One region of the Psychrobacter sp. SWN149 genome, then DNA from elsewhere that is predicted to be linked to it. Evidence: predicted binding sites of a transcription regulator. Region 1 holds the regulator's gene; each other region holds the start of a gene.
What was found. The regulator PhoB, encoded in region 1, activates phosphate uptake and scavenging genes when phosphate is short. The targets are predictions, from matches to a motif close to TGTCATNAANCTGTCATAA.

Region 1 (8,280 bases):
TAGGTGCTGGTATCATGGGTGGCGGTATCGCTTATCAGGCAGCTAGCAAGGGCTTGCCAATCATCATGAAAGACATCAAGTCTGAGCAATTAGATCTTGGTATGGGCGAAGCCAGCAAGCTACTAGGCAAAATGGTCGATCGCGGCAAAATGACCCCAGCAAAAATGGGCGAAACCTTAAGCCGTATCCGTCCAACGCTTAACTATGGTGACTTTAGCGAGACTGACATCGTTATCGAAGCGGTAGTCGAAAATCCAAACGTGAAGCGTGCGGTATTAAAAGAAGTAGAAGGCTTGGTTAAAGACGATTGTATCCTAGCGTCAAACACCTCGACCATCTCTATTACCTTCCTAGCAGAAGCGCTTGAGCGTCCAGAAAACTTCGTCGGTATGCATTTCTTTAACCCAGTACATCGTATGCCATTGGTAGAAGTTATCCGCGGTGAGAAGTCATCTGAAGAAGCGGTTGCGACCACCGTTGCTCTTGCAACTAAAATGGGCAAAGTGCCAGTTGTGGTCAATGACTGCCCAGGTTTCCTTGTAAACCGTGTTCTGTTCCCATACTTTGGCGCATTTGACTTGCTACTTAAACAAGGTGCTGACTTTGCTCATGTTGATAAAGTCATGGAAAAATTCGGCTGGCCAATGGGTCCTGCATATCTAATCGACGTCGTCGGTCTAGATACAGGTGTACATGGCGCAGCAGTGATGGCTGATGGTTTCCCTGATCGCATGAAGCCTGATTATAAAGGTGCTATTGAGCTTTTGTATGAAAACAAACGCCTAGGTCAGAAAAATGGCGTTGGTTTTTATAAGTATGAGATGGACAAACGCGGCAAGCCAAAGAAAGTCGCTGACGAAGCCACTTATGAGCTACTAAAAACCACGACTGATAGCGAAAAGCAGACGTTTGACGATCAAGCCATCATTGACCGCACCATGATTGCATTCTGCAACGAAACTGTTCGCTGCCTAGAAGACAACATCGTGAGCACGCCAAGCGAGGCCGACATGGCGATGATCATGGGCGTAGGTTTCCCGCCATTCCGTGGTGGCCCTTGCCGTTATGTCGACCAAATGGGTCTAGATAACTACTTGGCACTATGTGAAAAATACGCATACCTTGGCAAAGCCTATGAAGCGCCGCAAAAAATCCGCGACATGGCAGCCGCTGGCGAGACTTTTTACTCAGTCGCTTAATGAACATACCGTATTAGGATAAGTGTGGTACGTCTACTAAAAGAGAAATAGTAATGGATATATCGATATTTTCTAAACGTAGACGTACTGTTTTAGCCAGTTTATGTCAGATTTGATAAACGGCATCAAGCGTCAAGATACATGACACATCATGATTGACGCTCGATGTATAAATCATAGCGCTGGCATAAACTGACTACACTGACAATAAAAATTGAAAAGGAAGATAGTATGACAACTTTAAGTCCAAAAGATGTGGTCATCGTAGATGGCGTACGCTCGGCAATGGGCAAAACCAAAAACGGTATGTTCCGCCATGTACGTGCTGATAGTATGTCAGCTGAATTGGTACGTGCCTTAGTAGAACGTAATGACTTTGATGCCAATGACATCGAAGACATTATCTGGGGCTGTGTGAACCAGACGCTAGAGCAAGGCCTAAACATCGGTCGCAACATCGGTCTGCTAGCTGGTATTCCAAAAACGGCTGGTGGCCAAACGGTCAACCGTCTGTGTGGTTCTTCTATGCAGGCACTTCATACCGCTGCGGCGCAAATCATGACCAACCAAGGTGATATCTTTATCATCGGTGGTGTTGAGCATATGGGCCACGTCGGTATGATGCATGGTGTTGATCTAAACCCTGCTGCTTCTAAGCATTATGCAAAAGCGTCAAACATGATGGGCTTGACTGCTGAGATGCTGGGCCGTATGAATGGTATCACTCGCGAAGAGCAAGATGCTTTCGGTCTTGAGTCACATCGCCGTGCATGGGCTGCAACTACCGAAGGTCGTTTTGACAATGAAATCATCGGTATCGAAGGTCATGATGCTGCGGGTCGTCTGCAACTGTGCACGGTTGATGAAGTAATTCGTCCAGATGCAACGATGGAGCAAATGCAAAAGCTACGTCCAGCGTTTGATCCAAAAGGCGGCACGGTTACTGCCGCTACCTCATCTGCATTGTCTGATGGTGCATCTGCGATGCTAGTCATGAGTGCACAAAAAGCCAAAGACCTAGGTCTAAAGCCACGTGCTCGTATTCGTAGCATGGCTGTTGCTGGTTGTGATGCTGCTATCATGGGTTATGGTCCTGTACCTGCGACCCAAAAAGCACTTAAGCGTGCTGGCATGAGCATCAGTGACATGCAAACCATCGAGCTAAACGAAGCATTTGCAGCTCAAGGCTTGTCAGTACTGAAAGCGTTGAACTTGACCGACAAGCAAGACATCGTCAACATCAACGGTGGCGCGATTGCATTAGGTCATCCACTAGGGTGTTCTGGCGCTCGTATCACGGTTACCTTGCTAAACGCAATGGAGCAGTCGGATACTGAAATCGGTCTAGCAACGATGTGTATCGGTCTTGGCCAAGGTATTGCTACTATTATTGAGCGTGTCTAATATTGTCATCACTGATGTAAACAATATTATTTGAATGCTCAATGATTTGAATATGCAATAAGCAGCTACTTGCTAATAAATAAAACCTCTAGTCATCATGGCTGGAGGTTTTTTTATGGGTAACTCAATACTTAGCCAATGAATAATTTTCGAGGTCAAAAAGAGCACATGTACCATGATTAAAAATTATCTCCATTGACGCATTCATGAAACTGTGACTAAATAAGAGTTGGCTTAATAGGGATAATATAAATAATAGAACTAACATAGATTTTAATGATAAATGTCAGTACAAGGAGTGTGCTATGTCTACTATGATTACCGATCGTACTTATCGAATCGCTCGCGAAGACACCCAAGCGATGATCGTCGATGTACAAGAACGCCTAACACCGCATATCTATGATCACGAAAATATCGTCAAAAAAACAGTCACTCTAATCAAAGGGCTGCAAGCACTTAATATTCCCATCATGCTCAATGAGCAATATAAAAAAGGACTGGGCGATACCTTGCCAGAGGTACGGGAAGTATTAGAAGGTAATAACGCCAAGGGCTTTGAAAAAGTCACGTTTAGCGCTTGTGATAACAAGGACTCATGGAACCATTTAGCACAGCAGAACCGTAGCGTTGTTTTGTTGTTTGGGGTAGAAGCCCATGTCTGCGTGCTACAGACCGCGCTTGATTTGCTGGATAATGGTATGCAGCCAGTTATCATTGGAGATGCCGTTGGATCACGTTTTCCTTATGACAAAAAGCAAGCCATCCGCCGTATTCGCCGTGCTGGCGGGGTGATTACGACGGTCGAAACCATTTTGTTTGAGCTGTGCCGTAGCAGTGAAGACCCTGCATTCAAAACTATTAGCAATCTGATTAAGTAAATGGCTAAATAATAAAACAATCATTTATTTGCAAACTCATAATCGATAGCGCTTGATACAATAAGCGCTATTTTTTTGCTAGTAGTTATAGCTTACCAATCATTGAAAAAAATAATTATCGAAGCAAATCATCACCGCAAAAAATTATCATCGAAATTTATCAACGTTAAAAACACATAACCAGAGAAAACCAATGTTACAAGCCAGCTCTATATCCTTAACCAACCCAAAATCTGCTGCAAATATCGACATAGATGATGTCACCCATTTCTTATTAGAACTTGATGCGCTTAAACGCGTTAATCGCCGCAGCTATGTAACGAATACGACTCGCCATGAAAACTCTGCTGAACATTCTTGGCATTTGGCCATGGCATGTTGGTCAATCGCTGAGCAGTTTGAGCTAGATGTCAGCCATGAAAAACTACTTAAAATGGCATTAGTACATGACTTGGGTGAGATTGATGCGGGTGATACGTTTTTATTCGCAAACAGTCGTAGTGAGGCGCACATCGAAGAGCGCGAAGGTATAGCTCGATTGCAAGCAGAAAGGGGCAACGGAATTGCTAAGTTAGGCGAGATTTGGGAAGCACAAGAAACAGGCGATAGCAAAGAGAGCCAGCTGCTCAGAGTTGTCGATCGCTTATTGCCATTTTTACTCAATCTCAACACTGAAGGAAAAACGTGGGTGGACGCTAAGGTTACGCGTTCGCAAGTGGCTGGAGCACTTGCTTTTATCAAAGACAGCTTTCCACCTATCCATGATTGGCTCTCAAAGAATATTGACTACGCGACCCAGCAAGGGTGGTTGATTGATGCCTAGTACGGATATGATTGACTGACCTAAAAAAGCCCAACCATACATGATCTGTCATGCGTGATTGGGCTCTGTTTTTATGGGTATCAGTACCGTCAGTGTACTACGCGTTGGCTGTGCCGAGTAACTGTCCCATTTGTACGATGCTATCGGCTTGCATGCTGTCTAGCCAGTCCGATTTTGCTGCTTTTGGCATGACCACGATAGCGGTTGAGCCTAGATAGAAGCGTCCAAGCTCATCACCTGCGGCAAACGGCATATCATGATCGGCTTCTTGAATGTCGTCAGTACGAGTAATTTTGCCAGTTGCGACGGTTTCGATACCAGCGACGATCATCGCACCAACCATTACCACAGCAGCTTTGCCATATTTGGTATCAAACATACAGACCAGACGCTCATTGCGTGCAAACAAGTCTGGAACGTTAGCCGCAGTAGTATTATTGACCGAAAACAGCGTACCAGGTACGTAGCGCGTTTTGGTCAAGGTACCAGAAAACGGCATATGAACACGGTGGTAATTGCTAGGTGCTAAGTAGATAGTCGCAAAGCTACCATCAGCAAAATAATGGCCATCTTCGCTATCCGCAAGCAGTTGGCCGACATCATAATGACGACCTTTGGCCTGTAACAGTTTGTGATCTTCGATCTTTCCGATCTGAGAGATGATACCGTCAGCAGGACTAACAATGCCATTTGCAGTGGCATCGATGGTGCGCGCATCGTCTCTTAATTCACGGGTAAAAAAGTCATTGAAGCTCTCATACGCATTGAGACTTTGGCGCTCATACTCGTCCAAGCTGATATTATAAGCTTTGGCAAAGCCACGGATAAAGGTACGCTTGACATAAGGGTGGCGGCTAGCAGCTAGACGTCCAGCGACTTTACTCAGCTTTTGCTGCGGCACCAGCTGTTGTAAGGTGGTAAATACATTCATAATAGAGCTACCAAAATAGGATGTGGTGTAATAATAAATAGGCAAGTGAATGTCAGTATTTTATCATGGACAGCATATTATTGTCTGACCATAATCTGTTAAGGAATGAGTAAATGAAAGCACTTATACAAAGAGTGAGCCGTGCCAGTGTCACTGTCGATGAACAGTGTATTGGTGATATTGAGCATGGCATATTGGCCTATATTGGCTTGGGTCATGAAGATGACTTTGCCACTGCTCAGCGTATGATTGATAAGATTTTGACCTATCGTATCTTTGAAAATGCCGAGGATCCTGCCAAATTTGGTAAACTGGACAAAAACGTCCAGCAAGTCGGCGGTGGCCTTCTCTTAGTCTCACAATTTACGTTGATGGCAAGGACGGACAAAGGCCGTCGTCCTGACTTTGGCGCGGCGATGGCACCTGATATGGCTCAAGCGCTATTTGCACAATTGGTCGCTTATGCCAAGACTCAGCATCCAAACGTGGCGACAGGTCAGTTTGGCGCTGATATGCAAGTGTCGAGCGTTAATGATGGACCACTAAACTTTTTACTCGATGTCTAAGCGTTAAGTGTCATGAAGCTGTCATAATTAATCCGTTTAATAGATAGAGACTGGTGAGCGACTATCACCTTTTACATAATAGATTGTGCCCTCTAACACTGAGAATATCGTATGTATAATGAGCAAATTTTGATTGTTGAAGATGAGCCAGCGATTCGGGAAATGGTCGTAATGACGCTAGAAATGGCGGGGTTTGAGAGCTTGCAAGCCGCTGACGTGTCAGAGGCGCATCAGCAAGTGGTCGATCACAGGCCATCACTGATTTTGCTTGATTGGATGCTACCTGGAGATAAGAGCGGCGTTGATTTTTGTCGTATGCTCAAAAACGACGAATTGCTCTCCGAGATTCCCGTCATTATGTTGACTGCCAAAAGCGAAGAGGATAGTAAAGTGCATGGCCTCGATGCGGGCGCAGATGACTATATGACCAAGCCATTCTCGACGCGTGAGTTGATCTCAAGAATAAAGGCAGTGCTGCGCCGTAGTAGTGCGCTCAGTAGTGATAAACCAATAGAGGTCGGAAAGCTGAGTCTCGATACCAAAAGTCAGCGCGTGACCGCTGCTGGTCAAATCGTGGATGTGGGTCCAACAGAATATCGTTTGTTGGCGTTTTTTATGAGCCATCCAGAGCGTGCCTATACACGAACACAGCTCCTTGATCAGGTGTGGGGCGGCAACGTCTACATCGAAGATCGGACCATCGATGTGCATATCAAACGCCTACGTAAATTACTGCGCCCTTATGACTGTGATACATTGATACAAACGGTACGCGGTACAGGCTATCGATTCTCTAGTATTATTGAGCCAAGTTAATTCCGTATATAGTCGATTCAATTTAAAAGTAATACAAGGCAACCGAGTGCAGATGTATATGAAATATTTCAAGCGAGGTTAACGCAGTAATAATTTTATAGTGGAATGACTATAGTGACTCTTGGATAAAACATGCCGCCGTCATACTAGATAGCGGATAGTGGTAAGGATGAGACATGGAAAAGAGTGCGCCAGCAGAAAATAAGCAAGAGAGCGTAGTACCAATCGCTAACCAAGATGCAGCAGCGCAATTACAAAAAATCAGAAGCGCACTGTTAGCACTACGAGATGCGGTGATTTTGCTCAATGAGGATGATGGTCTAGAGTGGTGGAATCAGGCGGCGCAGAGTTTACTGTCGTTACAGCCAGATGACAAAGGCCAGAGCATTTTTGATTTTATTACAGTGCCTGCGTTCCGTCAGTATTACGAGGATACAACCCTGCCTAACGATGGCGTCCATATAGAATCATGGCGCGATCCCAGTCGCTATCTAAAGTGTGAGCTCACGCCTTTCGGTGACGAGAAGCTGTTGTTTATTTATGACGTGACTCGCTTGCAGCATTTAGAGCAAATGCGTCAAGATTTTGTGGCGAATGTCTCGCATGAACTACGTACGCCATTGACAGTGATGACAGGCTATTTAGAAAACTTCACTGATCAGCCGGATATGCCGCCCCATTGGCGTCGCGGTTTTGAGCTAATGACTCAGCAAACTGCTCGCATGAACCGAATCGTCAATGACCTGCTACTATTGTCTAAAATCGAGATCGAAGAGACGCATGAATTTAACCATATAGATATGACCAAGCTGCTGACCAATATCTATGATGATGCGCAGGCTTATAACCAAGCATACAAGCACACCATTCATTTGCAAATAGATACCTATGACGGCCTATATGGATCAGAGATGTACTTGAACAGTGCCTTGTCTAATCTGGTCATTAATGCGATTAAATATACGCCAAAAGGTGGCAATATTACCATCAGTTGGACGCGGACATCGGATGGGTGCCGATTCGCAGTCGAAGATGATGGGCTGGGTATTGCACCAGAGCATATTGCCCGTTTGACAGAGCGCTTCTACCGTATCGATAAAGGCCGCAGCCGTGCCACAGGTGGTACAGGGCTGGGGCTGGCTATCGTGAAGCACGTCCTGCATCAACATGAAGCGCACTTGCAGATTGACTCAATAGAAGGAGCAGGATCGACGTTTAGCGTGGTATTTCCAGACGCTTATGTACGATCAGCTGCGACAAATTAATACTGTGCTCAACTGGTATTATTTAAATTCAGCCATTCTTAACCTCAACCTATTTAGAGCGTCATGCTCAGAGTGAGTGCAGACTCTAGTCTTTTTGCAAAAGCGGGTAAGGATTGACCGCGCTGCCATTGATATAAATGCCGTAATGGACATGGGGCGGTGTGCCTTTCGCGTTACCGCTATCACCCACGTAGCCAATAACATCGCCTTTATTAACCCAGTCATTGGGCGCGATATCAGCATAATCCTCTAAATGCGCATAGTAATGTCCTGCGCCGCCAGGACCAACGACCACTACCACACGTCCGCCTAATGTATTCTCACCAACTTTTCTCACGATTCCTTGTGTCGTCGACTGTATCGGTGTGCCTCGGGCTGCAAAAATATCAATACCC
Region 2 (8,280 bases), on a different contig from region 1:
TCACGCCTGAAATGTTTTTCAGAGCAGTCATGACGCTATCTAGACCTTCCTCGTCATCGATATTTTCGATACTGACTTGAGCGATTTGAATAGCCATTATTAAAACCTCCAATCAATTTTAGTCTCAATGAGTGTCTAATACCTCAAAACCTTTGACCAAGTCATCAAGCTGCTTAAGCTGATGCAAGAATGGCTCTAGTTGGCTCATACGCAGCGCACAAGGCCCATCACACTTGGCGGTTTCTGGACTTGGATGCGCCTCTAAAAACAATCCTGCAATCCCTGTTGCCATGCCAGCACGTGCCAGCGTGGTGATCTGCTCACGGCGACCACCAGCACTATCACTACGGCCACCTGGCTGTTGTAAGCTATGCGTCACATCAAAAAATACAGGGATATCCATTTGCTTCATGGTGTCAAACCCCAGCATATCAACGACCAAGTTATTATAACCAAAGGCACTACCACGCTCACACAATATCAGCTTGTCATTGCCGCCCTCTAAGCATTTATTGACGATATGACGCATCTCATGAGGGGCCAAGAACTGTGCTTTTTTAATATTAATAATCGCGTCCGTTTTGGCCATTGCATGCACCAAATCCGTCTGACGTGACAAAAACGCAGGCAATTGAATAATATCGGCCACTTCAGCGACTGGTGCTGCCTGATGCGGCTCATGTACATCCGTAATAATTGGTACTTGGAATTTTTCTTTGATTTGACCCAACCAATCAATGCCTTTCTCTAACCCCGGGCCTCGATAAGAGTGCAAGCTTGAACGATTGGCTTTATCAAAACTGGCTTTAAACACATAGTCGATACCCAAACGTTGGCAAATATCTACGTATTGCTCAGCAATCTCAAAAGCTAACTCTTTTGACTCTAAAACATTCATGCCACCAAATAATACAAAGGGTTGGTCATTGCCGATATTGATGGTTTTATTATCTGGTGTGTTAAGCGCGATGTGTGATTGTGCGGTCAGTAAATTTTCCATTAAACCATTATCCTCTATTTTGTTATGAATATCTTTGTCCCATATTGTAACCGATAGACCGATTAAAAAAAGTGTGCAAGCGTAATTAGATATCAATAGTAAACGTGTATATTAAAGAATAGTTGCCATTATTTAACACTAAGCAAAAAAAGACCGATCCGAAGATCAGTCTTTTTTGATAGTCATAATGCTTGCGCATTACATCTGAGCGATTATTTAGTTTGGCTGTTATCTTTCGCCGCTTTTACAAAGCTGTTAAACAATGGATGACCACCGCGTGGCGAGCTGGTAAATTCAGGATGGAACTGCACTGCCACAAACCATGGATGCTCAGAAATCTCAACCGACTCTACCAAATGCTGCTTGGCAGAATAACCAGAGATGGTCATCCCTGCTTGCTCTAACGGCTCGATATAGCGGTTATTCATCTCATAGCGATGGCGATGACGCTCAGTGATATTGTTTGCGCCATAGATTTGGCTAAGCTTGCTGCCAGACACTAGCTCAGCTTGCTGTGCGCCTAAACGCATGGTGCCACCAAGATCTGAATCATCACTGCGAATCTGTAGCTCACCGCGCTCATCTAACCACTCGGTGATAAGACCAATGATAGGCTCGGCCGTTTTGCGATCGAATTCAGAAGAGTTGGCATTAATGTTCAGTACATTACGGGCATACTCGATCACAGCCAACTGCATACCGAGACAAATGCCCAAATATGGCACGTTGTTTTCACGAGCATAAGTAATGGCTTTGATCTTACCCATCGTGCCGCGTTCGCCAAAACCACCTGGCACTAATACCGCATTGGCATTGTTTAACTGTGCCAATAAGCTATCATCACTCTCTAGACGCTCCGCATCGATATAATCAATCTTGACGTCTACCTTGTGAGTGATACCAGCATGTAGTAATGCTTCATTGATTGACTTATAAGCATCTGGCAACTCAACGTATTTGCCGACCATCGCAACAGTAACTGTTCCTTCCGGATTCAACTGTGCTTCAACCACTTTGTCCCAATCGCTCAAGTCCGCTTCTGGCACATCAAGACCGAAACGCTCACAGACGAGATCATCAAGATCTTGCTCGTGTAGCGTACGCGGTATTTGGTAGATACTTTGTGCATCTTCACACATGATGACCGCGCGCTCTTCGACATTGGTGAATAGCGCAATCTTACGACGGTTGTCTTGTGAGATATGATGATCAGAGCGACAGATTAAGATATCAGGCTGCAAACCAATAGAGCGCAGCTCTTTTACCGAATGCTGTGTTGGCTTGGTTTTGGTCTCACCAGCACTGGCAATATAAGGCACTAAAGTAAGATGCATGAGCATGGCTCTATTGCGGCCAAGCTCTACTTGCATCTGACGTACGGCTTCCATGAATGGCAGTGACTCGATGTCACCAACCGTACCGCCAATTTCGATAATGGCAATATCATAGCCCTCACCACTGGCAAGAATTTTGCTTTTGATCTCATCCGTAATATGCGGAATAACCTGTACCGTACCGCCCAGATACTCACCGCGGCGTTCTTTATTAAGAACGTTCTGATAGATACGACCACTGGTAAAGTTATTACTTTTACTCATTTTTGAGTGGCGTAAAAAGCGCTCGTAATAACCCAAATCCAAATCGGTCTCTGCGCCATCTTCGGTGACGAACACTTCACCGTGCTGAAACGGGCTCATCGTACCTGGATCAACGTTGATATACGGATCCATTTTGGTCATCGTGACGGTCACGCCACGTGCTTCTAAGACCGCTGCAAGAGACGCTGCGGTGATACCTTTTCCTAGTGAGGACACTACCCCACCGGTCACGAATATAAACTTGGTCATAGTACTCTGTCGGTAATTGGTAAAGAAGGATTTTACTAAAAATACGCCATAAAATATAGGGCAAAAATGCAAACTAGCTGAAACTCTTATTTTTTCGTGCCAGTGATAAACATTTTTTTAGTATTAAAATGCTACATAACAAAAAACTCACCCCGAAGGGTGAGTTTTTTTAGAATCAAATGCTAGTTGTTACTAGAATAAGTATTCTAGACCAGTACCAACTACCACTACATCAGCATCGCCTCTGGTACCCATGTATGGAACATTATCAGCACTGTTTACGCCAGCATAGGCATGAGCAATTATGTTGTCTTTATACATGTATTTACCACCAACAACGATTTGATCTGAATCAGCGTTATCATCACCATCTAGATTGGTAGTATTGTTGTACTGTGCATATACAGCAGCTGGATAAGCAAAGTTGTTTAGACCCATTTGAGCGCTAATTACTAGACCTTTCTCTTTTTCAGAGCCGTAATCATAATCGCCTACTTGATATAGCGCGCCTAGAGTAACAGGAGCTGCCATGTACTTACCTAGATCAACAGTCGCTGTACCACGGATGATATCACCATTGATGTTTTGGTCTTTGTCGTATGCAACACCAGCAGTGAAGCCAGTACCTTGATCAAACAACATTGCTACACCGAAGCCTGCATTGTCATTGTTATTTGCATCATCAGAGCTATACATTGCAGACAGTTGTAATGGTAGACCGTCGTATTTTGGTGCAGTCCAAATGATTGAACTTGCAATACGGTTACTATCTGCCATGTTTAGCGCTGCAACTACTTCGCCTTCATTTTTGTTTTGACCTAGGTTATCCCAGTAACCTTGGTTAACAACAACGTTGTCAATACGAGCTAGGCTTGATTGGTTTTTACCAACACGGAACTCACCGAACTGCTTGTTATTAATACCAAGATACGTATCACGGTTACTGAAAGTAGCGTTATCACCATCAAGACTAGTGCCATACTCTAAACGATAGATAACATCAGTATTAGCAGTCATCGCCTCAGAACCTTTGAAGCCGATACGTGAAGCATGAGAGTTAATCTCTACTGTATCTTCATCATACATGTTACCAGTAGGGCCATCAAACTCAGCATTAACATAGTCAGCCGCTAAAAAAGCTTTACCATAGATAGTAGGTGCTGCTTGTGCTGCAGATACAGATAGGGCTGCGATTGCTGTAACTAAAAGTAGTTTTTTCATGGGGTATCTCCACTTTACAATTGTAGTAATGAGCAAGCTATTATTAGCTGGCGCCCATAATGGTATCGTCACAAATCCTCAAAGATATAATGTGTAACTGGCTACCGAGATTAGTCAGAAACAAGTGTGGCGAATATTTATTACAGTAAGATGAAAAACAATAATTTACATAACTGGGATTAATATCGTAACTGCCATGTAATCTGTCGTCTTTACCAATCCATTGCGTAACATCCGTTACCAAACTCATACTTCGAGTACAAGCATAACAACTTTGACATAATTTGCAACATGTTTTTTTGCTTTTTCGATACATCCATTATCGAATAACTAACATTCAATTATATTTGAGCAATCACTAAAAAAACTTCTATGGACTCAATAAGATACAGAAAACATTGATTAATATCGTTACTGACAATCTTAAATAGCAGTAACGAATATCCAGTAATTAACCAAAAAAAGCGCTATTTATATAGAAATAAATAGCGCTCATAAAATATTGATGGTCTTATTTTTATTACATATGACAGTCACAAACGAGCAAGATAGGATAATATATCATCTTGCTCACTTGCTTAAGTCTGCCTAAAAGATGATACTCAATCTATCATTTTAAGCGTTTTTCTTTAGATCTAAGCGCGCTTGATGTAACAATGGCTCAGTGTAACCGCTAGGCTGTTCGCGACCTTTAAAGACCAAATCGCAGGCTGCTTTAAACGCATAAGAGCCGTCTAAGTCATCTGACATCGGTTGATACTCATCATCGCCTGCATTTTGCTCATCAACGACCTTTGCCATACGTTTCATCGTATCCATCACTTGCTGCTCGCTCACCACGCTGTGGTGCAACCAGTTGGCGATATGCTGGCTAGAGATGCGTAGCGTTGCACGATCCTCCATGAGACCGACGTCGTCGATATCAGGCACTTTAGAGCAACCAACACCTTGGTTCACCCAGCGCACGACGTAACCCAAGATACCCTGTGCATTATTGTCAAGCTCTTGCTGTTTTTCCTCATCCGTCCAGTTGGTGTTTTTTGCCAATGGAATGGTCAAAATATCATCTAGGCTTGCGCGCTGGCGTGATTTTAAATTGTCCTGAACGTCAGCCACATTGACTTGATGATAGTGTATGCTATGCAGCGTTGCCCCTGTTGGTGAAGGTACCCATGCGGTACTGGCACCTGACTTCGGATGCGCCGCTTTGGTGTCCATCATCTCTTTCATCTCGTCCGGCTTTGCCCACATGCCTTTGCCGATTTGGGCGCGGCCTTGCAGACCTGTCTCTAAACCGATATCGACGTTCCACTGCTCGTAAGCGGGCTGCCATGCTTGCGATTTCATCTCACCCTTTAGCACGAACGGGCCTGCATTCATGCTGGTATGCATCTCATCACCAGTACGATCCAAAAAGCCGGTGTTAATAAAGATAACGCGCTCTTTTGCTTGGCGAATCGCCTCTTTTAGGTTGACCGTCATGCGGCGCTCTTCGTCCATGATGCCGATTTTGAGTGCGTTGCGTTCTAGACCTAGCAGATCTTCTGAAGCATTGAACAAATCATTGGCAATTTTGACTTCTTCAGGGCCATGCATTTTTGGCTTCACGATATACATTGAGCCTTTACGTGAGTTCGATAGCTCGTTTTTACCTTTGAGATCATTAAGCGTCAATAGCGGCGTAATCAGACCATCCATTAAGCCTTCAAATATTGGCTCTTGACCATGACCCAAATCCACCAAAATTGCTGGGTTTTGCATCAAGTGACCAACGTTACGAATGAGTAGTAACGAGCGGCCAGGTAAAATCAGCTTGCCGCCATCTGGCGTGGTGTATTCGCGGTCTGGATTTTGTTTACGAGTACGCGTTTTGCCACCTTTTTCAAAGGTTTCTTGTAGATCGCTGTTCATCAAGCCAAGCCAGTTACGATAGACTTCTACTTTTTCTTCTGCATCTACCGCAGCCACTGAGTCTTCACAATCTTGAATCGCTGTCATGGCTGATTCAAGCAAGACGTCTTTGATATGGGCTGGATCGTCTTTGCCTACCGGATGGTCGCTATCGATTTGAATCTCAGCATGTAAGCCGTTATTCTTTAGTAGTACGCCCGTAGGATGCTCAGCGTCTCCAACGAAACCGACAAACTTGCTATTGTCTTTTAGCGCGGTGCTGCTATCGCCTTGTACGATCTCAAGCTTGCCATCGACCACTTTAAAGCCAGTCACATCATTGTATGACCCTGATGCTAGTGCAAAATGCTCATCCAAAAACGCTTTGGCATATGCCACAACCGCAGCACCGCGAGTCGGATTATAGCCACCTGTCGCCTCTTGACCATTGTCATTACTGATGACATCGGTGCCATATAAGGCATCGTATAAGCTACCCCAACGGGCATTGGTCGCGTTCAGTGCATAGCGAGCATTACGTACCGGTACAACCAACTGCGGTCCTGCAATCAGAGCCACCTCGTCATCTACGTTTTCGGTAGTGACCGTAAAGTCCTCGCCTTCTGGTAACAGATAGCCAATTTCTTGCAAAAATGCCTTATAGGCTGGGTAATCGATAGTGCCTTCTTTTGCAGGGTTATCCAAATGCCACTGATCAATTTGTGCTTGAATGGTGTCACGAGTCGCAAGCAGTGCTTTATTACGCGGCGTAAATTCTTTAATGACCTTCTCAAAACCTGACCAATATTTGTCTGAATCAAAACCGACCTTTGGTAGCACTTCATTTTCAATAAAGTCATATAACTGCTGGTCGATGGCAAGGATGCCTTTTTGAATGCGATTGGCGTTAGAAGACTGGCCCATGTTGTGATCCTTATCTATTCGTGAAGTGTCGTAGTGTTCAACTGCTACCATAGCGAAGTTATAATAGTAACGTATACACTATTTGACGGCTATTTTTATGGTATCTGTTCAATTTTATGGTGTCTAATCAGCATAGTAGCAATAACTTTAACAGCCTTTATATAAGGCATTTTTATACATCTTATATTTTGATAGCCTATTGGCAATTGATATACTCTCTGCTATCAGACAGTGGTTATCGACTGCTCAATAATGCTTACTCATAAGACAGATGCCCTAGAGCGTAAAATATTATCCTACTATCAAATAATAAAATAAACAAGGAATCGCCATTTATTAAGTAAATGTTGGGGTTGTATAATAATGATACTGTATAGCTCGTAAGCGCTAGGCGCTATAACCACCATTTGGCATATGATCGAGCAAACTTCACGCCCACTTGTTAGGCCGATACAGCCAACTAGAAACAAAAGCCATCTATTGAACACATAGGTCGATGACGCGCATACCTAAGCCCTATCAACTGCCTTTGTCATATGATTATATAAGTAATATAATCCTCCAAACGATGATAAAACCTTCATTCATAAACAAAGCCCCTTTAAACTATGACTATAAATCAGCAAGATTCTTCCCTCATGCAATCATCAATAGACACTATCCATTCTGACGATACGACAGAAGACAGCATCGATATCACGCATCTACGCACGCCTATCAAAGTCGATTTATCCCCTGTTTATAATTTCTTAGGTGCTAGAACCACACAAGCATGGGTAGATGCTGCGATGGAAAACCTGCCGATGATTATTCAAGACCATGCCAACTGCGAAAAAAAGGCCGCTGGTACTGCCATGAACTTGATGTTTCGTTATGAGTTTTCTTATGATTTGCAGCGTAAGTTGGCGCAGCTCGTACGTGAGGAGATGCTGCACTATGAGCAAGTGCTAGGTATCATGAATGAGCGCGGGCAAGACTGGGCATATCTAGGTGCTGGTCGCTACGCCAAAGGCATGCTAAAACACAAGCGTACTTATGAGCCTGCAGCGATGGTCGACGTATTGATTATTGGGGCATTTATTGAAGCGCGTTCTTGCGAGCGCTTTGCTGCATTGGCCGAGGTCATCAATGATGAGCGTCTGGCAAAATACTACCGCTACCTGCTCAAATCAGAGAGCCGTCATTTCGAGGATTATCTCGCGCTGGCTCAATCATTATCGGACGAGAATATTGATGAACGAGTTGCGTTCTTCAAAGACGTAGAGGCTGATTTGATAAGCAGTCCTGACACTGAGTTACGCTTTCATAGCGGCACACCTGCCTAAAAAAGCTTTCTATATCTTGTATATAACTACTTTTTATAGCTGTTTTAGCTATGAGAAGTAGAGAAAAAAATAG
Region 3 (8,280 bases), on a different contig from region 1:
GTTAGCATCAGTTGCAGATCGACATCCAGTTGCCCATCGTAATAGTCGTTTAGGCTGTCTTTGATTTCCGTGAGCGTAAAACCGATGGCTTGTGCGCTTTTAATCAAATCAATCCGTTCTATACACTCTGAATCAAACTCTGTATACAGACGCGATCCTGCTTGGCGCTTTCGTGATTTTAGCAGCCCCAGCTGATCATAGTGGCGAACGGTGTCTTTGGTCGTGTTGGCACTTTTTGCCAGCTCTCCGATCAGTAAAAACAATGTGTCAGTAGCCATAATCGCCTCGTAACGCTTTAGCCATTATAATTGCTCTTGCCAAGGTTGTGCCGCACCGAGATGCGACACTGACAAGGGTTTATGAGAATTGCTATGCCATTTGCTCCAGTGACCCGCTATCTGCGTGTCTAATTGAGTCAAAAAATCAGCACGCGGTAAAGTGGTGGCACCCAAGCTCATCAGATGATCGTTTGGCAATTGACAGTCGACGAGTGCCACGTGGGTTTGTTCACACAATCGCATTAAGCCCCAAAAGGCGAGCTTTGAGGCGTTGGACGCACGGTGAAACATCGATTCACCAAAATAGATATTACCTATTTTTAACCCATATAATCCACCAACAAGTGACCCTGTCTCATCCCAAACCTCGATACTATGGGCAAATCCTTGCGCGTGTAGTTCGGTATAAGCCTCAATCATCTCGCCATGAATCCAGGTGTGCTCACCTTCGGGCAGTTCAGTATTGATACCATCACTACGGGGCAGACTACAAGCGTGTATAACCTCATCAAACGCCTGGTTGAGAGTCAGCTGCCAACGCGTGCGACTTGCTTGTTTGCGCAATGACTTACTAGGTTGGTAAGCAGTTGGTACAATCACGCAGCGCGGTTCTGGGCACCACCAAGCGATCGGTTCATCTTCATTGAACCAAGGGAACAACCCTTGAGCGTAGGCTGATATTAGTGTTTCGGGTGCAAGGTCGCCGCCCATTGCAACGATACCAACACCCTCAGGATCGACAGAGATAGGACTTGGGAAGTCATAACGCCCAAGACTTTTTAAGGTCTCAGGCGTGATGTTTTTATTATTAAATTCAGAGAGCGTGACCATTTAGGCGTCTTGATCAGCGGTCAATGTTGACGCATAGGTATGATCGGCAGCATGGGCTTCACCAATAGAATCCAAGTACTTTTCAGCATCCAGTGCTGCCATACAGCCCGTACCAGCAGAGGTAATAGCTTGACGGTAGATATGATCGGCCACATCCCCTGCGGCAAACACACCTTCGATACTGGTTTGCGTGGCATTACCATGGAGACCACTGTTGACGACCAGATAGCCATCTTTCATGTCTAGCTGATCTTTGAACAGGTCCGTATTGGGCTTATGACCAATCGCCACAAACATGCCAAATACATCTAATTGCTTGGTGCTGCCATCTATGGTTGATTTGATGACAACGCCATTGACGCCCATATCGTCACCAACCACTTCTTCAACACTGTGATTCCACTCGATTTTGACATTACCATTTTTTACTTTTTCAAACAGTTTGTCTTGTAGGATTTTTTCAGAGCGTAGGCCATCACGGCGATGTACTAGCGTGACTTCAGCAGCAATATTGGATAAATACAAGGCTTCTTCGACCGCTGTATTACCACCGCCAATCACCGCGACTTTTTGGTTTTTATAGAAAAAACCATCGCAAGTGGCACAAGCTGACACGCCTAAGCCTTTGAACTTGGTTTCTGACTCTAGTCCTAAATACTGAGCAGATGCACCCGTTGAGATAATCAACGCATCACAAGTATAAGTGCCATTGTTACCCGTTAGTTGAAAAGGACGTTCGTTGAGATTTACGTCATTGATATGGTCATAAACCAATTCTGTACCAAAACGCTCAGCATGGGCTTTCATACGTTCCATCAAGGCAGGACCGGTCAAATCATGGGCATCACCTGGCCAGTTATCCACTTCCGTGGTGGTCGTTAATTGTCCGCCCACTTCCATACCGGTGACCATAACAGGCTTGAGGTTGGCACGTGCAGCATAAACAGCAGCAGAGTATCCAGCAGGGCCTGAGCCTAAAATAATGAGTTTTTCGTGACGTGGAGCAGTGGTGTCAGTTGCCATGAGTTGTTCCTTGCTAAATAGACTGATTAAAAGTATCAGGGATAAAATGAGTGATAAAAAAATCAAAAATTACAACGAATAAGGTTTTTCTGATTGCTATGGGATAATAACATAAGGGCATATCACACAAAGTGCAAGTTTGCTAAAACAAATACAGGTATCATTAGAATCAAAGCATATATAGTCAAGTCTATATAAATCCGCTACATCGTTATCCTCGCTAAGCATACTAGGGTCTGTTTGATATTCAAATGTGGTGCTGGCAGTCACTATTTTTTAGACAATATGCAGTGAAATTTTTGATGCCTAGTCATTCTAGGTGAAACAATTTCGCCATAATATTGGCAAAAAAGAGTACTGCCATGAAAGGCTGATGCTAAAATCACCCCAAACGTTGTTACAAACCTAGCCAAGGTCTCGACATTATCGTCGGTTTGCGCCTAGTTTTGTGCAATTTTAGCGATCAGCAGTCCTAATATTTGAATATCAAACAGACCCTAATGTATAACTTGCACTCGGTTTCCTTGTATCGAAATTATATTGAACTGATTATAGTCAATCCGCTAGAAAGGAGCGACAGTACTGATTTGCTTAAAGCCTCTCATCAGCGTTTGCGCTTAGCGGCCTTGTAGCATTTATACTCGTAGCATTCGTGCATGGCATCAACGATAAAAGCCTTAAGACACATGTACCAAAAACAGTAGGTCGTTTATAGGATTTACGCAAGATTATTAGCCATGCTCTATTAGCCGTGTTTTGCTATCGGGTTGCTTTTTGCGCAAATCAGCCATTGATTTACTTTCTTATACGCTTTCTTGATAAGAGTGTCGCCACTATACCTATGTATTTGTTATTATAAGAAGTTATGCCAAGTGTGATAAAGCCGAAGCGATACCGGTTATATCAGGGTCTTATGATAGGTACGTCCTCCCGACACTTTGCCAGCACTCTATGTCAGCACTTTATGTCAGCACTTTATGTCAGCACTTTATGTCAGCACTTTATGTCAGCACTTTATGTCAGCATGATTAGATTTAGTCATGCATTGGCGACCATTTAGTATTAATAACAAGGCAGATCTTACGTGATATCAGCACCGCTTATTGAGTATTTAAAAAAGGGAATATTTACCCTTCTTGGGTTAATACTGGCAGTCTACTTATTTGTCATCTTGATGACCTATACCGGTAATGACCCGAGTTGGTCGCATATCAGTAGTGATATGACTACGATCAATAATATGGGTGGCCAGATGGGTGCTTGGTTATCGGATTTGCTATACAGCTTTTTCGGTTTTGGTGCATGGTGGTTTTTTGCGTTTGTGGTCTATGAGTCCATTCTTATTTGGTGGAATAATAAACCGACGTTTTGGCTCATGCGATTGGTCGCCTATGTGTTTTTATTATTAAGTGCCAGTGCGTTATTTGCCCAACTGGTTGCACTGGTTCAGCACGTGACCAACCCTGCATCGACAGGTCTAGAGGGCGTAGCTGGCGGTATCATTGGACTTGAGTTGCAGGAGCGTTTGGCGCAATTATTATCGCAGTGGGGGAGTGTGGTCTTCTTAGCCGTATTTGTCGCTATTACTTCGACTTTTGCGTTCAATGTGCATTGGCTTGCGATATATCAAAAGATTACAGCACTGTCATGGCTTGGATCAGGTATCAAAAATAAAGACACGGCTCAAAACTCACATAGCGATGAGTCACGCAGCAACGGTCTAAACGATGACAGCACTCTAGACGGTAGCATTCTAAATGACACGACCAGTCAAAAAGCAGAGCATGAGCAGCTGCCACTTGAATTGCAACCGGAAGAGCATGCCAGTAATGCCCAAGCCTTTGGCAGTGGCGGTCGTTTTGGTCATGCATTATCAGATTTTTTGACGACGTCAGGATTGGCCGATAGCGTAAAAGCCTCTCTAGCAGTAGCAAAAGAAGCTGCAACCTCTAGTCATCAAAAAGAGCCGCAAGTATCCACCGCCACGAACAGTAGTAATAGCAACAACAGTAGCAATGATGACACTACCAATGCTATGTCTGTCTCGACGCCAAGTCCTGCTGCGACACCGAATCGTAAAGTCGAGCCAAGCTTTGCATGGAATGATGTCAATACGGTTGATGACTTGTTGGCTCGTGAGCAAATGGCTTATAGCGCAGACAGTACGGACAGCTTTGCTTCGCCTATACCCAATTATGCCAGTTCCCAAACCAGCGCCCATGCAGCGCTTCAAGAGACATTGGCTGATACTACCGCATCCCAATCAGATGCATATGACAAAGAAAGTATCGTTCAGCCATCAGTCAATGAAGCGATCAATACTGACACGATGAGTCCAGACCATAGTGAAGGGGAAATCGTTGTATCAGCCACTGAACTCGGCGCTGAAACAGACATTGAACTAGGCACTGAATCAGACACTAGCAAAAGCGTAGATAAGCTAGCAGAAGCATGGTTGGCTGAGCATGCTGACATATCAGCTCCAGTAACTATTCAGGCAGTTGAGACAAAAGCGCCTACTATTCAGGCGGCTACGACCCAAACAGTTGATAGCGTGCAAAAAGAAGTAATTGAGCAACCAGTGGCAAAAATAAGCACGCCGGTATCAAAACCGGTAGTAGAAGTCACTACTGACTACTCACAGGCGCCTAAACATCAACCGTCCAATGATGCAGACGTGCTAGCGGATAATGATGAAGCCTTTATCGCATCTGAAGCTACTGCTGTATCAGCCAAGTCAGAGGTTGCGCCGCCAGTATCAAACACCTTGGATATGACGCCGACCAATACACCACCTGCCAACCCAACATTACCACTAACAGCTGAGTCAGTTGCTGTGGTTGAATCAGCGACTGAGACAGTTGCAGTCCCTAAAGCTCATGTGAGTTTTGATATTCCTGAGGGCGACTCTAGCAACCATATTGCCGATATGATGCCAGATGAGACAAGCAACGATGCTGCTCCTGTTATGCCGCATATCAGCGATGATGCAGCGTTCAGTACCAAGTCACGCTCAATGCAAACAGCGGCCTACCGTAGTAGTCTGACACCGATTCCTGAGATGTCGATTTTAGACAAGCCAGATCCTGACCGCCAACCGAGTTACACCGACGAAAAACTGGTTGAGCTGTCAGAGCTCTTAGAAATCAAATTACAAGAGTTCAATGTAAAAGCATCGGTCGTCAACGCGATTCCGGGACCGGTTGTGACCCGCTTTGAGGTCGAGCTGGCGGCAGGGGTTAAGGCAAGTAAGGTCACTGGTATCTCGCGTGATTTGGCGCGATCGCTGTCTATGGCATCTCTACGTGTGGTTGAGGTGATACCGGGCAAGCCTTATATTGGTATTGAAGTACCCAATCCAAAGCGTGAAATGGTGCGCTTGATAGAACTGCTAAATACTGAAAAATTTAAAGACCCAAAAGCACAAATCAGCATGGCAATGGGTAAAGATATTGGCGGTAAACCTATCATTACTGACCTTGCGCGTGCGCCGCATATGCTGGTTGCTGGTACGACAGGTTCTGGTAAATCGGTTTTGGTTAACTCAATGCTACTATCGATGTTACTCAAATATACGCCCAATGAGTTGCGTCTTATTTTGATTGATCCCAAACAGCTTGAGCTTGCCAACTATAATGATATTCCGCATTTGCTAACCCCTGTAGTGACAGATATGACGGAAGCGGCCAGTGCATTATCATGGTGTGTGGCCGAGATGGAGCGCCGCTATCAGCTGATGAGCTTGCTAAAAGTTCGTAAGCTTGATGAATTTAATAAAAAAGTGCGCGCTGCCGAGGCCTCAGGCAATCCTATGCTTGATCCGTTATGGCGACCGAATGATAGCGTGAGTATCAGCCAAGCGCCCAAGCTCAAAACCTTACCGATGATTGTCATCGTCGCGGATGAGTTTGCCGATATGATTATGCAAGTTGGTAAACAAGCCGAAGAACTCATCACCCGTTTGGCACAAAAATCGCGGGCGGCAGGTATTCACTTAATGCTAGCGACTCAGCGCCCATCGGTTGATGTCATCACTGGTCTGATTAAAGCCAACATCCCAGTGCGTGCGGCACTGCGTGTTAACTCAAAAGTCGATTCACGTACGATTCTAGACAGTGGCGGTGCAGAAGACATGCTCGGTAACGGTGATATGTTGTTCTTAGGGCCAGGGCAGATTGAGCCTGATCGTGTACATGGTGCTTATGTCAGTGATGAGGAAGTCAACCGTGTCTGTGATGCGTGGCGTGAGCGCGGCGCACCTGACTATATTGATAACATGGCCGGAAATTTTGAATTGTCCAGTCCAGGCAGTAGTAGCAGTAGTGCCAATGCGTCTGGTGAAGACGATGACCTATATAATGACGCGGTGGCCTTTATCATGGAGACGCGTAAAGTTTCTGCTTCTAGCATCCAGCGTAAATTCAGTATCGGCTACAACCGTGCTGCCCGTATCGTTGACTCGATGGAAGAAGCGGGCTTGGTCAGCTCGATGGGTAAAAGCGGTAAGCGCGAGTTGCTAATGTAAATCTGTTGTCCTAATTATGATGATATGAAAAGACGAGTCACAATAGTGGCTCGTTTTTTTTGTGAATTTTTCTGGTTAACTTTAACGAATAATTACCTGAATGCCCAAATGACTAATGAGTTTGTTTATCACTCATAAGTAGTAGTTTTTTATACTAAACTAAGAAATATGTATAAGATAAATACATATTGCTATAAAGAATTTTAGGTCGTTACTCTCCAAGGAAGGTCAGTTATGTTTAAAGAATATACCCAGTATGACGGTTTGGCTTTAGCGTCGTTAGTCAATTCAGGTGAGGTCAGCGCAAAAGAGGTACTCGATGCAGCGATTCACCAAGCAAACATACTCAATCCCAAATTAAATGCCATCATCTATCGCTTTGATGAGCGTGCTTATAATGCCGCGCAAGCAGGTCTACCAAAAGGTGCCTTTAACGGGGTGCCTTACCTACTAAAGGATTTGTCATTTAGCTTTGCTGATGAACCTATCACAATGGGCAGTCGTAGCGTCAATATCATCTCAGAGAACGACAGTGAAATCGTCAAACGCATGAGAGCCACAGGCGTCAATACCTTTGGTAAGACCAACACGCCTGAGTTTGGTTTGATTATCACCACAGAACCGAAAGCACATGGCGCAACGCACAACCCTTTTAAGAAAGGGTATAGCTCTGGTGGCTCATCGGGTGGTAGTGCGGCGGCAGTGGCCAGCGGTATCGTACCGATGGCAGGGGCGGGTGACGGTGGCGGCTCGATACGTTTTCCAGCAGCATGGTGCGGTGCGTTTGGTCTCAAGCCTAGCCGTGGGCGCAATCCAATGGGGCCAGCTTATGGTGAAGGTTGGGAGGGTGCAGTAGCGGATCATGTTATTACGCGCTCTGTGCGTGATAGTGCCGCTATGCTGGATGCTACCAGTGGCGCGGAGACGGGTGCGCCATTTATCATTGCGCCGCCAGAGGGCACTTTTTTGCAAGCAGCAATGCGTGCGCCTAGGCAATTAAAGATAGCTTTGCATCAGCAGCCATTGATTACCAATACCAAAGTGGACCCAGAAGTGCTAGCGGCTCTTGAACAGACGGCCAAGCAGCTAGAGGCAATGGGGCATCAAGTCGTACCCGCTGAGCCAAACATTAATATCGAGCAGTTTTGGCATGATTATTTGGTGGTGGTCTGTACGCATACTGCCTTTACCATCGATAATATCGAGCGTGAGTTTGGTGCGCAGCATATCAAAAACCTAGAACCGCAAACCTATAACATGGCGCTACTCGGTCGGTCATTGTCCGCAGTGGATTTGGCTCATGCCAAGCACGGTTGGCACCATAGCCAATATCAGACGGGTCTCTTACTAGAAGAGTACGACATGATATTGTGCCCTACGGTACCCACACCTGCGGTCAAGCATGGCGTGCTACCACCTAGCCGTATGGACGAGATGATGATGCGTAGCACTGAGGTGCTCAATAAAGGCTTTAATATGGGTAAATATGCCTTTAGCTCAGGCATGATTGAAAAATTAAGCGCACCTGTATTGGGCAAAATGGGCTTTACGTTATTGGGTAACGTCACAGGGTTGCCTGCGATGTCAGTGCCGGTGGCGATGAGCAAAAAAGGCTTGCCAATT
Region 4 (8,280 bases), on a different contig from region 1:
TCGCTAATGCAAAGGCTTTTTTGAGCATAAACGAATTTAAGTGTTTGTCCGTGCGATAACAGACATCCTTTAGATTGGCAATTTGTACTCGGCGCTCTTTTTCTTCATTGACCGCACGGTAGGCAGCTAGCATGTTGTCTTCATCTACTGGCAAGTTTTGGTCAAGTAGCCACTGCGCCAAATGCAGATCCAACTCAATCGCATAAATCGCTGCTTGTATACCCATGCTTCCCGCCTCTAACGCAGACTCTTTGGCAAGACGTTCTAGCTTTTTGGCTTTTGGGAGAATACGTGCCAATTGCTCGGCCAACAGTTTGAACTCTTCACCACCATATAATTGTGTGAGAAAATATTCTGCCATCAGCTGATTTTTTGGTTGTTCAAATAAGGCACGATGCGTTTTTTTAAGTCGTGCTTGTTGCCATGATTGTACGTCTTTGAGCTTGGTGTTTAGCTCGTCATCTTGATGATGTGGCAAGGCCCAAAAACGAGTCAAATGCTGTTGTAAATCAGCTAAAGCAGTCATGGCAGTAAATCCTATAGAAGTAGATAATTTTTTGAATTGAAGGTTAATTGGCTAAAGTCACTTGATGTACTGGACAGTGTAATAGATTTTTGATTATCTATCCTAATAAGTGTGCAAAATGGTGTTCACCATAAAAGAAAATAAATAAGAATACAAATGCCAAACTGTTACATAGCACTATTATTTACTCGATTGGCTCAGTGCTATGATTAAACGATAGCCAAACAGCTCCATAACCGCTGTTAACTCAACAACAATTACTATGGTGAGTGCAATTATGTCTCAAAAAAATGATACTACTGAACCAAAGGTACCACAAGGGGTGAGTGCACAATTTAGTGAGCAAGTCGTTGAGCGGCGTTTAGTGCCCAATCCGCTCAGTCAGTTTTCGATGGATGAGAACGCCCTAAGACTGGCACTGGTCACCGCACAGTATGCCCTTCGAGCCACTCGCCAACAAACCCCAACAGCCACGCCAAAGACACTAAACAAGCCAACAGGGCTTCTCGTGCTCGTCAATGGTATGGAGCAGGCGGGTAAGGGTATGGCGGTTAAGCAGCTGAGGGAATGGGTCGATCCGAGACTGCTTAAAGTTGAGGCAACCATTGGCCATTCACCGCTAAGTTATCAGCCTATTTGGCAAACCCATACCAGTGAGTTGCCGCGTCACGGTGAGGTAATGGTGTACTTTGGCAATTGGTATGCGGACTTGCTATACAATGTCATGCGACTAGCAACGTCGGATAATAAAAAAGCCAAGAATCAGCCAAAAAATAACAAACAGGTTGATGCGTCCGCATTGCCTAGTGTCAAATGGCAGGACTATCTGCATCAGCAATTAAATGAGCTAAAAGCGTTTGAGAAAGACCTTGCAGCCAATCAAACAAAACTACTGAAATGCTGGTTCCATGTCGATATAGAGATGTTGTGCCGCCGTCTAAAGGACACTGAAGCAGACCCACAGTTTTTGTATCAAATTGACTGGAACAACAAGCAAGTGATTGAAACCTTTAACGAAGTGGCTGCAACACTGCTACAGACGCAGGATGATTGGGTTATCATTGATGGCGACGATAAGTCAACGGCAGCGGATAACTTTTGTCACGAGGTTTTATATGCAATGCAAACAGCATTGGCAAGCAGTGAAATAGCAGCTCATGACACTACAAAAAATCATGCTAAGTCTAAAAATAAGAACAAGCGTAAGGGTAAGTTCAAAGCTGAAAAGTCTGAATCACAATCACAACAAGACATGTTTGAGCCTGTACCGATACCTAAGCAACTAACCTCTATTGATGACGCTAAAATAAGTAAGTCCGACTATCGCAAAGCGCTAGCAGAGAAACAAGCGCACCTCGCTGAGCTGTTACGTGCACGTGACGGCCATCATGTGGTCTTTGCTTTTGAGGGCATGGATGCCGCTGGCAAAGGTGGCGCAATCAAAAGGTTGGTGGCGCCGCTCGATCCACGCGAGTATCAGATTTACAATATTGGTGCCCCCATGTTATATGAGACGCAGCATCCTTATCTATGGCGCTTTTGGACAAAGTTGCCTGATGAGCAAACGAATCATATCAGCCGTATCGCTATTTTTGATCGTACGTGGTATGGGCGAGTGCTGGTTGAGCGTGTTGAAGGGTTTGCAACTGATGATGAATGGCAACGCGCTTATGCTGAGATCAATCGTTTTGAAGCAGACTTGGCTGATGCAGGGACAATCGTCATAAAATACTGGCTGGCTATTGATAAAAAAGAACAACTCAAACGCTTCAAATCTCGGCAAGCAACACCGCACAAACAATTTAAACTGACGGATGATGATTGGCGTAACCGTGACAAATGGTCGGACTATGTGCAATCTGCCGCTGACATGCTCGCACGTACAGACACAAAGACAGCACCATGGTGTATAATCGCGACCAACGAAAAATATCAAGCACGTTTGGATGTTTTGGATCATGCTATTGAGCAGCTATCGTTATTGTCCAAAGACAAATAGTATCCTGATTGATGGTTCAGCGTTATTGACCGTTTATACGCTTCGATAGCTAAGAATGTTGAGGTTTTTTTGGTAAAATACTGATTGTTCGGTCTATCGTTGATTCAGTTTAAAAGAGCGTCAAGGCAACCGAGTACAGATGTATAGGTGATACTTCAAGCGCGGCTCACGCGGTCACTCTTTTATAGAGTATTACTATACTGTCTAAAACGATTTGATCTGCCCCATGAAACGAATAAGATAAGCAACATAAACGTGCGGTTACAAATTTTGTAATATCATCATGCATTGTGTGCTTATATTTAATATAATAGGCGCATTATGGTCTTTATGACGCAACCGATTATCCTAACAGATAGCGGTTATTTTGTTTGATGCAGAAGTATATAAAAATATTGCTGCGTAGACCAATAGAGTAATATTAGCAACCTGAAATAATCGTAACACCATAAAGTTGTGAAGCCGCAAGATGCTGTAATCAGATGATTTGGCAATATGACTTGCGGCTTTGTGATATGTGAAATGACGTATTTTAGTAAAGAGCATATATCGACAGCTTAAATCAAACGTCAAATAGTGATGCTTGACTGTGGATACGATAGCAAACAAATATTAAAAGCTCCATTGTTTAAGAAGCATGTTGCGCATTTATATAATGTTATTTCAGTGTGAGATGTCAACATCCATATTGATAACTGCGCAATGTCATCAATCGCCTATAATTTCAATCAGCTTACGCAGGACGTATTAACGTATGGGTATTAGCAGCAGTTCTACAGAGCCAACCAAATCAGTCGGCTCTATGAGAATAAATCTATTTTTTGCCATTTTATTGATTGCGATGACCAGCTACTTCTTGTGGTGGGGTCTAGATTACACAATGCGTCAGCAAACGACGCTGTTTATTGTGGCAACCGCTTTTGGTGTCTTTATGGCATTCAATATCGGTGGTAACGATGTCGCCAACTCCTTTGGTACGTCAGTGGGTGCAGGGACGTTGACCATTCCTCAGGCGCTAGGAGTAGCGGCGATATTTGAGGTCTCGGGAGCCGTACTTGCGGGTGGTGAAGTAACCGATACTATCCGGAGCGGCATTGTTGATCTAGATGGCCTTTCAGTCGAGCCCAACCAGTTTATTTATGTCATGCTCTCAGCGCTCATTGCTGCTGCTTTTTGGCTGTTATTTGCCACCAAAAAAGGTCTGCCAGTTTCGACCACACACGCAATTATTGGCGGCGTGGTTGGTAGCTCCATTGTATTGGGTATCACCTTAGGTGGAACTGAAATGGCGTTATCAACTGTCAATTGGGGCAAGATTGGTACTATCGCCATCTCTTGGGTTCTATCACCGCTACTAGGCGGTGTTTTGTCCTATTTGCTATATGGACAGATCAAGAAAAATATCATTGAGTATAATGATAAAACAGAAGCGCATATTGTTGAGCTTAAAGCCAATAAAAAGGTGTTAAAGCAAAATCATAAAGACTTTTTGGATGGCCTGACAGAGTCGGAGCAGCTGGCTTATACCTCAGCGATGTTACGTGACCAAGAAATCTACAAAGATGATGATTGCGTCGTTGAAGATTTAGAAACCGATTACTACAAAGAACTTTATGAAATCGAAAATGAGCGTAGCAATCTTGATACCTTAAAAGCGCTGAAACAATGGGTACCTATTATTGCTGCATTAGGCGGCGCGGTCATGGCCTCTTTAGTTGTCTTTAAAGGTCTGAAAAACGTCAATAATAACATGACGACGCTTCAAGGCTTTTTAATCATGGGCATGATTGCGGCGCTAGTATGGCTTGCAACCTATATTTATACCAAGAGTATCCGTGGTAAGCATAAAGAAGATTTGACCAAAGCCACGTTTATTATGTTTAGCTGGATGCAGGTATTTACCGCATCAGCTTTTGCTTTTAGCCATGGTTCAAACGATATTGCCAACGCGGTAGGTCCTTTTGCGGCCATTATGGACGTTATCCGTACCAATGAAATTTCCTCACAGGCAGCCGTTCCGCCAGCTGTAATGCTAACCTTTGGCGTCGCATTGATTGTGGGTCTTTGGTTCATCGGTAAAGAAGTGATTCAGACCGTTGGTACCAATCTGGCGAAGATGCATCCAGCTTCTGGCTTTTCAGCTGAATTGGCTGCCGCTGCTGTCGTAATGGGCGCGTCAACGATGGGTCTGCCTGTATCGAGCACGCATACCTTGGTAGGTGCAGTATTGGGTATCGGTATCGTCAATAGAGACACTAACTGGAAGCTTATGAAGCCAATTGGTCTAGCATGGGTTATTACCCTTCCTGCGGCAGCCTCAATGTCTGCAATTAGCTATCTCATATTGGTAAATATTTTTTAAGCTATAGACTCCATCAATAAAGCTTATCTCAGCATCATAAAAAACGCTTATCAGCATCAGGCCGATAAGCGTTTTTTAATGACGTATGACGATTTACTCGGTACCAAACTGCTTACGTTTTTTCGCAAAAAAGCGATCCAATCTATCCATCGCATTTTCTAGGTCAAGCAAATTGGGCAAAAATACCAAACGGAAATGATCGGGTTTGTCCCAGTTAAACCCTGTGCCTTGTACCATAAGCACGTTTTCATCAACGAGCAAGTCCATCATAAAGTCCATATCATCGGTGATAGGATAAACTGCTGGATCCATCTTTGGGAAGCAATAAAACGCGCCTTGAGGCATGGTACAAGATATACCTTTGATAGCATTAAGGCGTGAGACTGCCATTTCGCGCTGCTTGTATAGACGACCTGTTTCGGAGGTTAAGTCTTGCATACTCTGATGCCCACCCATCGCTGTTTGGATAGCATACTGTCCTTGCACGTTAGAGCAAAGACGCATAGAGGCGAGCATATCCAAGCCTTCGATAAAGTCAGCGGCATGCTGTTTGCGACCAGATACCATCATCCAACCTGAGCGAAACCCTGCGATACGGTGTGACTTTGACAAGCCATTGTAAGAGAGTACTAGCACCTCATCAGTCAAGGTACTCATCGGTGTATGTACATTATCATCATAGAGAATACGATCGTAAATTTCATCAGCCATGATAATTAAGTCGTGCTCTTTCGCGACTTCAATGATTTGTTTTAGTAATTCATCACTATAAAGCGAGCCTGTCGGGTTATTGGGATTGATAACCACAATGCCTTTTGTTTTACTCGTGATTTTAGATTTGATGTCTTCGATATCAGGGTGCCAGTTGTCTTCTTCATTGCAGCGATAATGCACAGCAGTACCACCCGCGAGGTTGGCCGCAGCCGTCCAAAGCGGATAATCTGGCATCGGAATCAGCACTTCATCACCATCATTCATCAGTGCCTGCATGGTCATGACAATCAGCTCAGAGACACCATTGCCCAAATATACGTCACGCACATCAACAGCCGACAGCAACCCCTTTGATTGGTAATACTGCAAAATGGCTTTGCGCGCTGAAAAAATCCCCTGCGAGTCCGAATACCCAGTCGCTTCAGATAGGTTCATAGCCACATCACGCAAGATCTCATGCGGCGCTTCTAAACCAAAAGGCGCTGGATTGCCTACGTTCAACTTCAATATGCGTTTGCCCTCTGCTTCCATCTTATTAGCAGTCTGCAATAGGGGGCCACGAATGTCATAGCAGACGTTTTGCAACTTGTCAGATTTTTTTATGGTCTTCATAGTGTCACTACTTATCGGATTATGTTGGGTATTGTTGAGGCTTATTGATGGTATTTTGGACTGACTTTCTGATTGTTCGGCTACGGTTGTGAATGTAGCACCTTGATGCTCTTTATCTTGAGATAAAAAGTTATGCTTAGATAATGTGTCATCAGAGTTTTCATTCTGTAGCTCACCCCGCAGCAAATAGCCTTCGCTACAGCCCAAAATACGAGCAAGCGTTGGTAATTTAGATGAGACAATACCATTGGTACCACGCTCCCAGTTCGAGATTGCACCGCGGCTGACCTTTGCACCTGCTGCGGTCATTGCTTGTGCTAACTGCTCAGCAGTCAGTCCTTTTTTACGGCGTAACTGTACCAGTCGTTCTGCTTGAGTGCTGCTGTCATCAGCCATGATTGTTCAAGCCTTTGTTAAAAATTGGATTTGTGAAAGAGATAATACAAACTAATACTGTTTTTACTAAATGGTAATGCAAGATATTATTGCATTATTAGTATGATTACAAGTGGGTATAAAATTATTTATACTTATAAAAGCAAGAATAACTTGCAATTGTTGTTAGTTTTACCCAATGCTTTTTCTATATTTGGTTTTCGTGATGATAATTGTTATCTAAATACATGTTTACCTACCAAAATTACATCTTTACTCATTCTAGTTTTGGGATAATTTGATATATTTTAGTGAGATAAAATTCTATCTAATGACATGATGATTCTAAAATATAGGCAGCATTACACTCATATATGCCTTGAATAGTACGTAAGTAATCAACAGATAGGGCACGTCGTTTTCATAATGATATGGCGATAAATAGTGACAGAGATTAGATAATAAATACTCGAATAAGGACAAACCATGCAAGACAATCAACTAAGTAAAGAAGAGATTAGCCAGTTAACAGAAGCTGATTGGAAAGAGCGATTGAGTGCTGACGAATACCATGTACTGCGTGAGAAAGGCACAGAGCGCCCATTCACTGGTGTTTATAACGATGTGACCGATGATGGTGTATACCGCTGTAAAGGTTGCGGTGCTAGCTTATTTGACTCAAGCAATAAATTTGATGCTAGCTGTGGTTGGCCGAGCTTCGACCAAGGTATCGATAACAGTGCAATCGAAGAGCATGTCGATAACTCGCTAGGTATGACGCGCACAGAAGTCACTTGTAGTAACTGCGGCGCGCATTTGGGTCATGTATTCCCTGATGGGCCAAGTGAAACGACTGGCATGCGCTATTGCATCAACTCAGTCTCTATCGATTTAGATAAAACTGAGAAGTAAGTAGTTTAGGTAGTATTATAAGTATGAAAGGGAAGTACAAAGTGCTTCCTTTTCAATAGTGTTTATTATGTATATGATTAAAAAAAAGTATTGCACAAAAACCTAAAACAATAAAAACCTCAATTTAAGGATAAATAATGAGTACTATCTACGATTTTACCGCTGAGCGCATGGATGGCAGTACGCAAGCATTTTCAGATTATCAAGATAAAGTATTATTAATCGTCAATACCGCAAGTAAATGTGGGTTTACGCCGCAGTTTGAAGGCTTAGAGTCACTATATGAACAGTATAAAGATCAAGGACTGGTGGTCGTCGGTTTTCCTTGTAATCAATTTGGTAGCCAAGACCCAGGTAGCAACGATGAGATTGGTGCATTTTGCCAAAAGAACTATGGTGTGAGTTTCCCAATGATGGCAAAGACTGATGTCAATGGTGCAGATGCTCATCCCATCTACGAATGGCTCAAAGAGCAAAAGGGTGGCGTGCTGACAGATGGTATCAAATGGAATTTCACCAAGTTTCTAGTCGATAGCAAAGGCCAGGTCATCGACCGTTATGCACCAACGACCAAGCCAGAAGCTATTAAAAGTGATATCGAGCAAGCGCTAGCCAATAAATAAGCATGAAGCTTAGAAGTATTGAATATTTCTAAAAATATAAAATCAATAAAAACATATGCTTGTCAGAATAGTGAATAAAATATTAAAGAAAGTGGTAAATACTGTTTGACACGCATCTGTAAATCTATATAATACACACCCACAGCAGCAGAGCTTA

Region 2: a site for PhoB is predicted at 4,206-4,224, ahead of I6E86_RS05895 (porin). Genes of this name have one in related genera too.
Region 3: a site for PhoB is predicted at 3,147-3,165, ahead of I6E86_RS13855 (DNA translocase FtsK). Genes of this name have one in related genera too.
Region 4: a site for PhoB is predicted at 3,229-3,247, ahead of I6E86_RS10030 (inorganic phosphate transporter). Genes of this name have one in related genera too.

Annotation. Positions count from the first base shown of each region.
Region 1 is NZ_JADYWX010000009.1:35,190-43,469, reverse strand. Features, by position in the region: gene fadB (fatty acid oxidation complex subunit alpha FadB) at 1-1,199, shown strand, start outside; gene fadA (acetyl-CoA C-acyltransferase FadA) at 1,431-2,603, shown strand; gene I6E86_RS13040 (isochorismatase family protein) at 2,909-3,484, shown strand; gene I6E86_RS13035 (HD domain-containing protein) at 3,678-4,307, shown strand; gene asd (archaetidylserine decarboxylase) at 4,405-5,238, opposite strand; gene dtd (D-aminoacyl-tRNA deacylase) at 5,352-5,804, shown strand; gene phoB (phosphate regulon transcriptional regulator PhoB) at 5,916-6,620, shown strand; gene phoR (phosphate regulon sensor histidine kinase PhoR) at 6,797-7,885, shown strand; gene I6E86_RS13010 (M23 family metallopeptidase) at 7,971-8,280, opposite strand, start outside.
Region 2 is NZ_JADYWX010000003.1:94,737-103,016, forward strand. Features, by position in the region: gene I6E86_RS05880 (hypothetical protein) at 1-97, opposite strand, end outside; gene kdsA (3-deoxy-8-phosphooctulonate synthase) at 125-1,000, opposite strand; gene I6E86_RS05890 (CTP synthase) at 1,213-2,847, opposite strand; gene I6E86_RS05895 (porin) at 3,040-4,068, opposite strand; gene I6E86_RS05900 (malate synthase G) at 4,684-6,882, opposite strand; gene I6E86_RS05905 (tRNA-(ms[2]io[6]A)-hydroxylase) at 7,521-8,207, shown strand.
Region 3 is NZ_JADYWX010000007.1:154,196-162,475, reverse strand. Features, by position in the region: gene I6E86_RS12290 (MerR family transcriptional regulator) at 1-278, opposite strand, end outside; gene aat (leucyl/phenylalanyl-tRNA--protein transferase) at 303-1,109, opposite strand; gene trxB (thioredoxin-disulfide reductase) at 1,110-2,132, opposite strand; gene I6E86_RS13855 (DNA translocase FtsK) at 3,217-6,657, shown strand; gene I6E86_RS12270 (amidase) at 6,892-8,280, shown strand, end outside.
Region 4 is NZ_JADYWX010000005.1:227,477-235,756, reverse strand. Features, by position in the region: gene I6E86_RS10040 (FFLEELY motif protein) at 1-526, opposite strand, end outside; gene I6E86_RS10035 (ATPase) at 804-2,525, shown strand; gene I6E86_RS10030 (inorganic phosphate transporter) at 3,280-4,887, shown strand; gene I6E86_RS10025 (aminotransferase class I/II-fold pyridoxal phosphate-dependent enzyme) at 4,981-6,609, opposite strand; gene msrB (peptide-methionine (R)-S-oxide reductase MsrB) at 7,075-7,500, shown strand; gene I6E86_RS10015 (glutathione peroxidase) at 7,638-8,123, shown strand.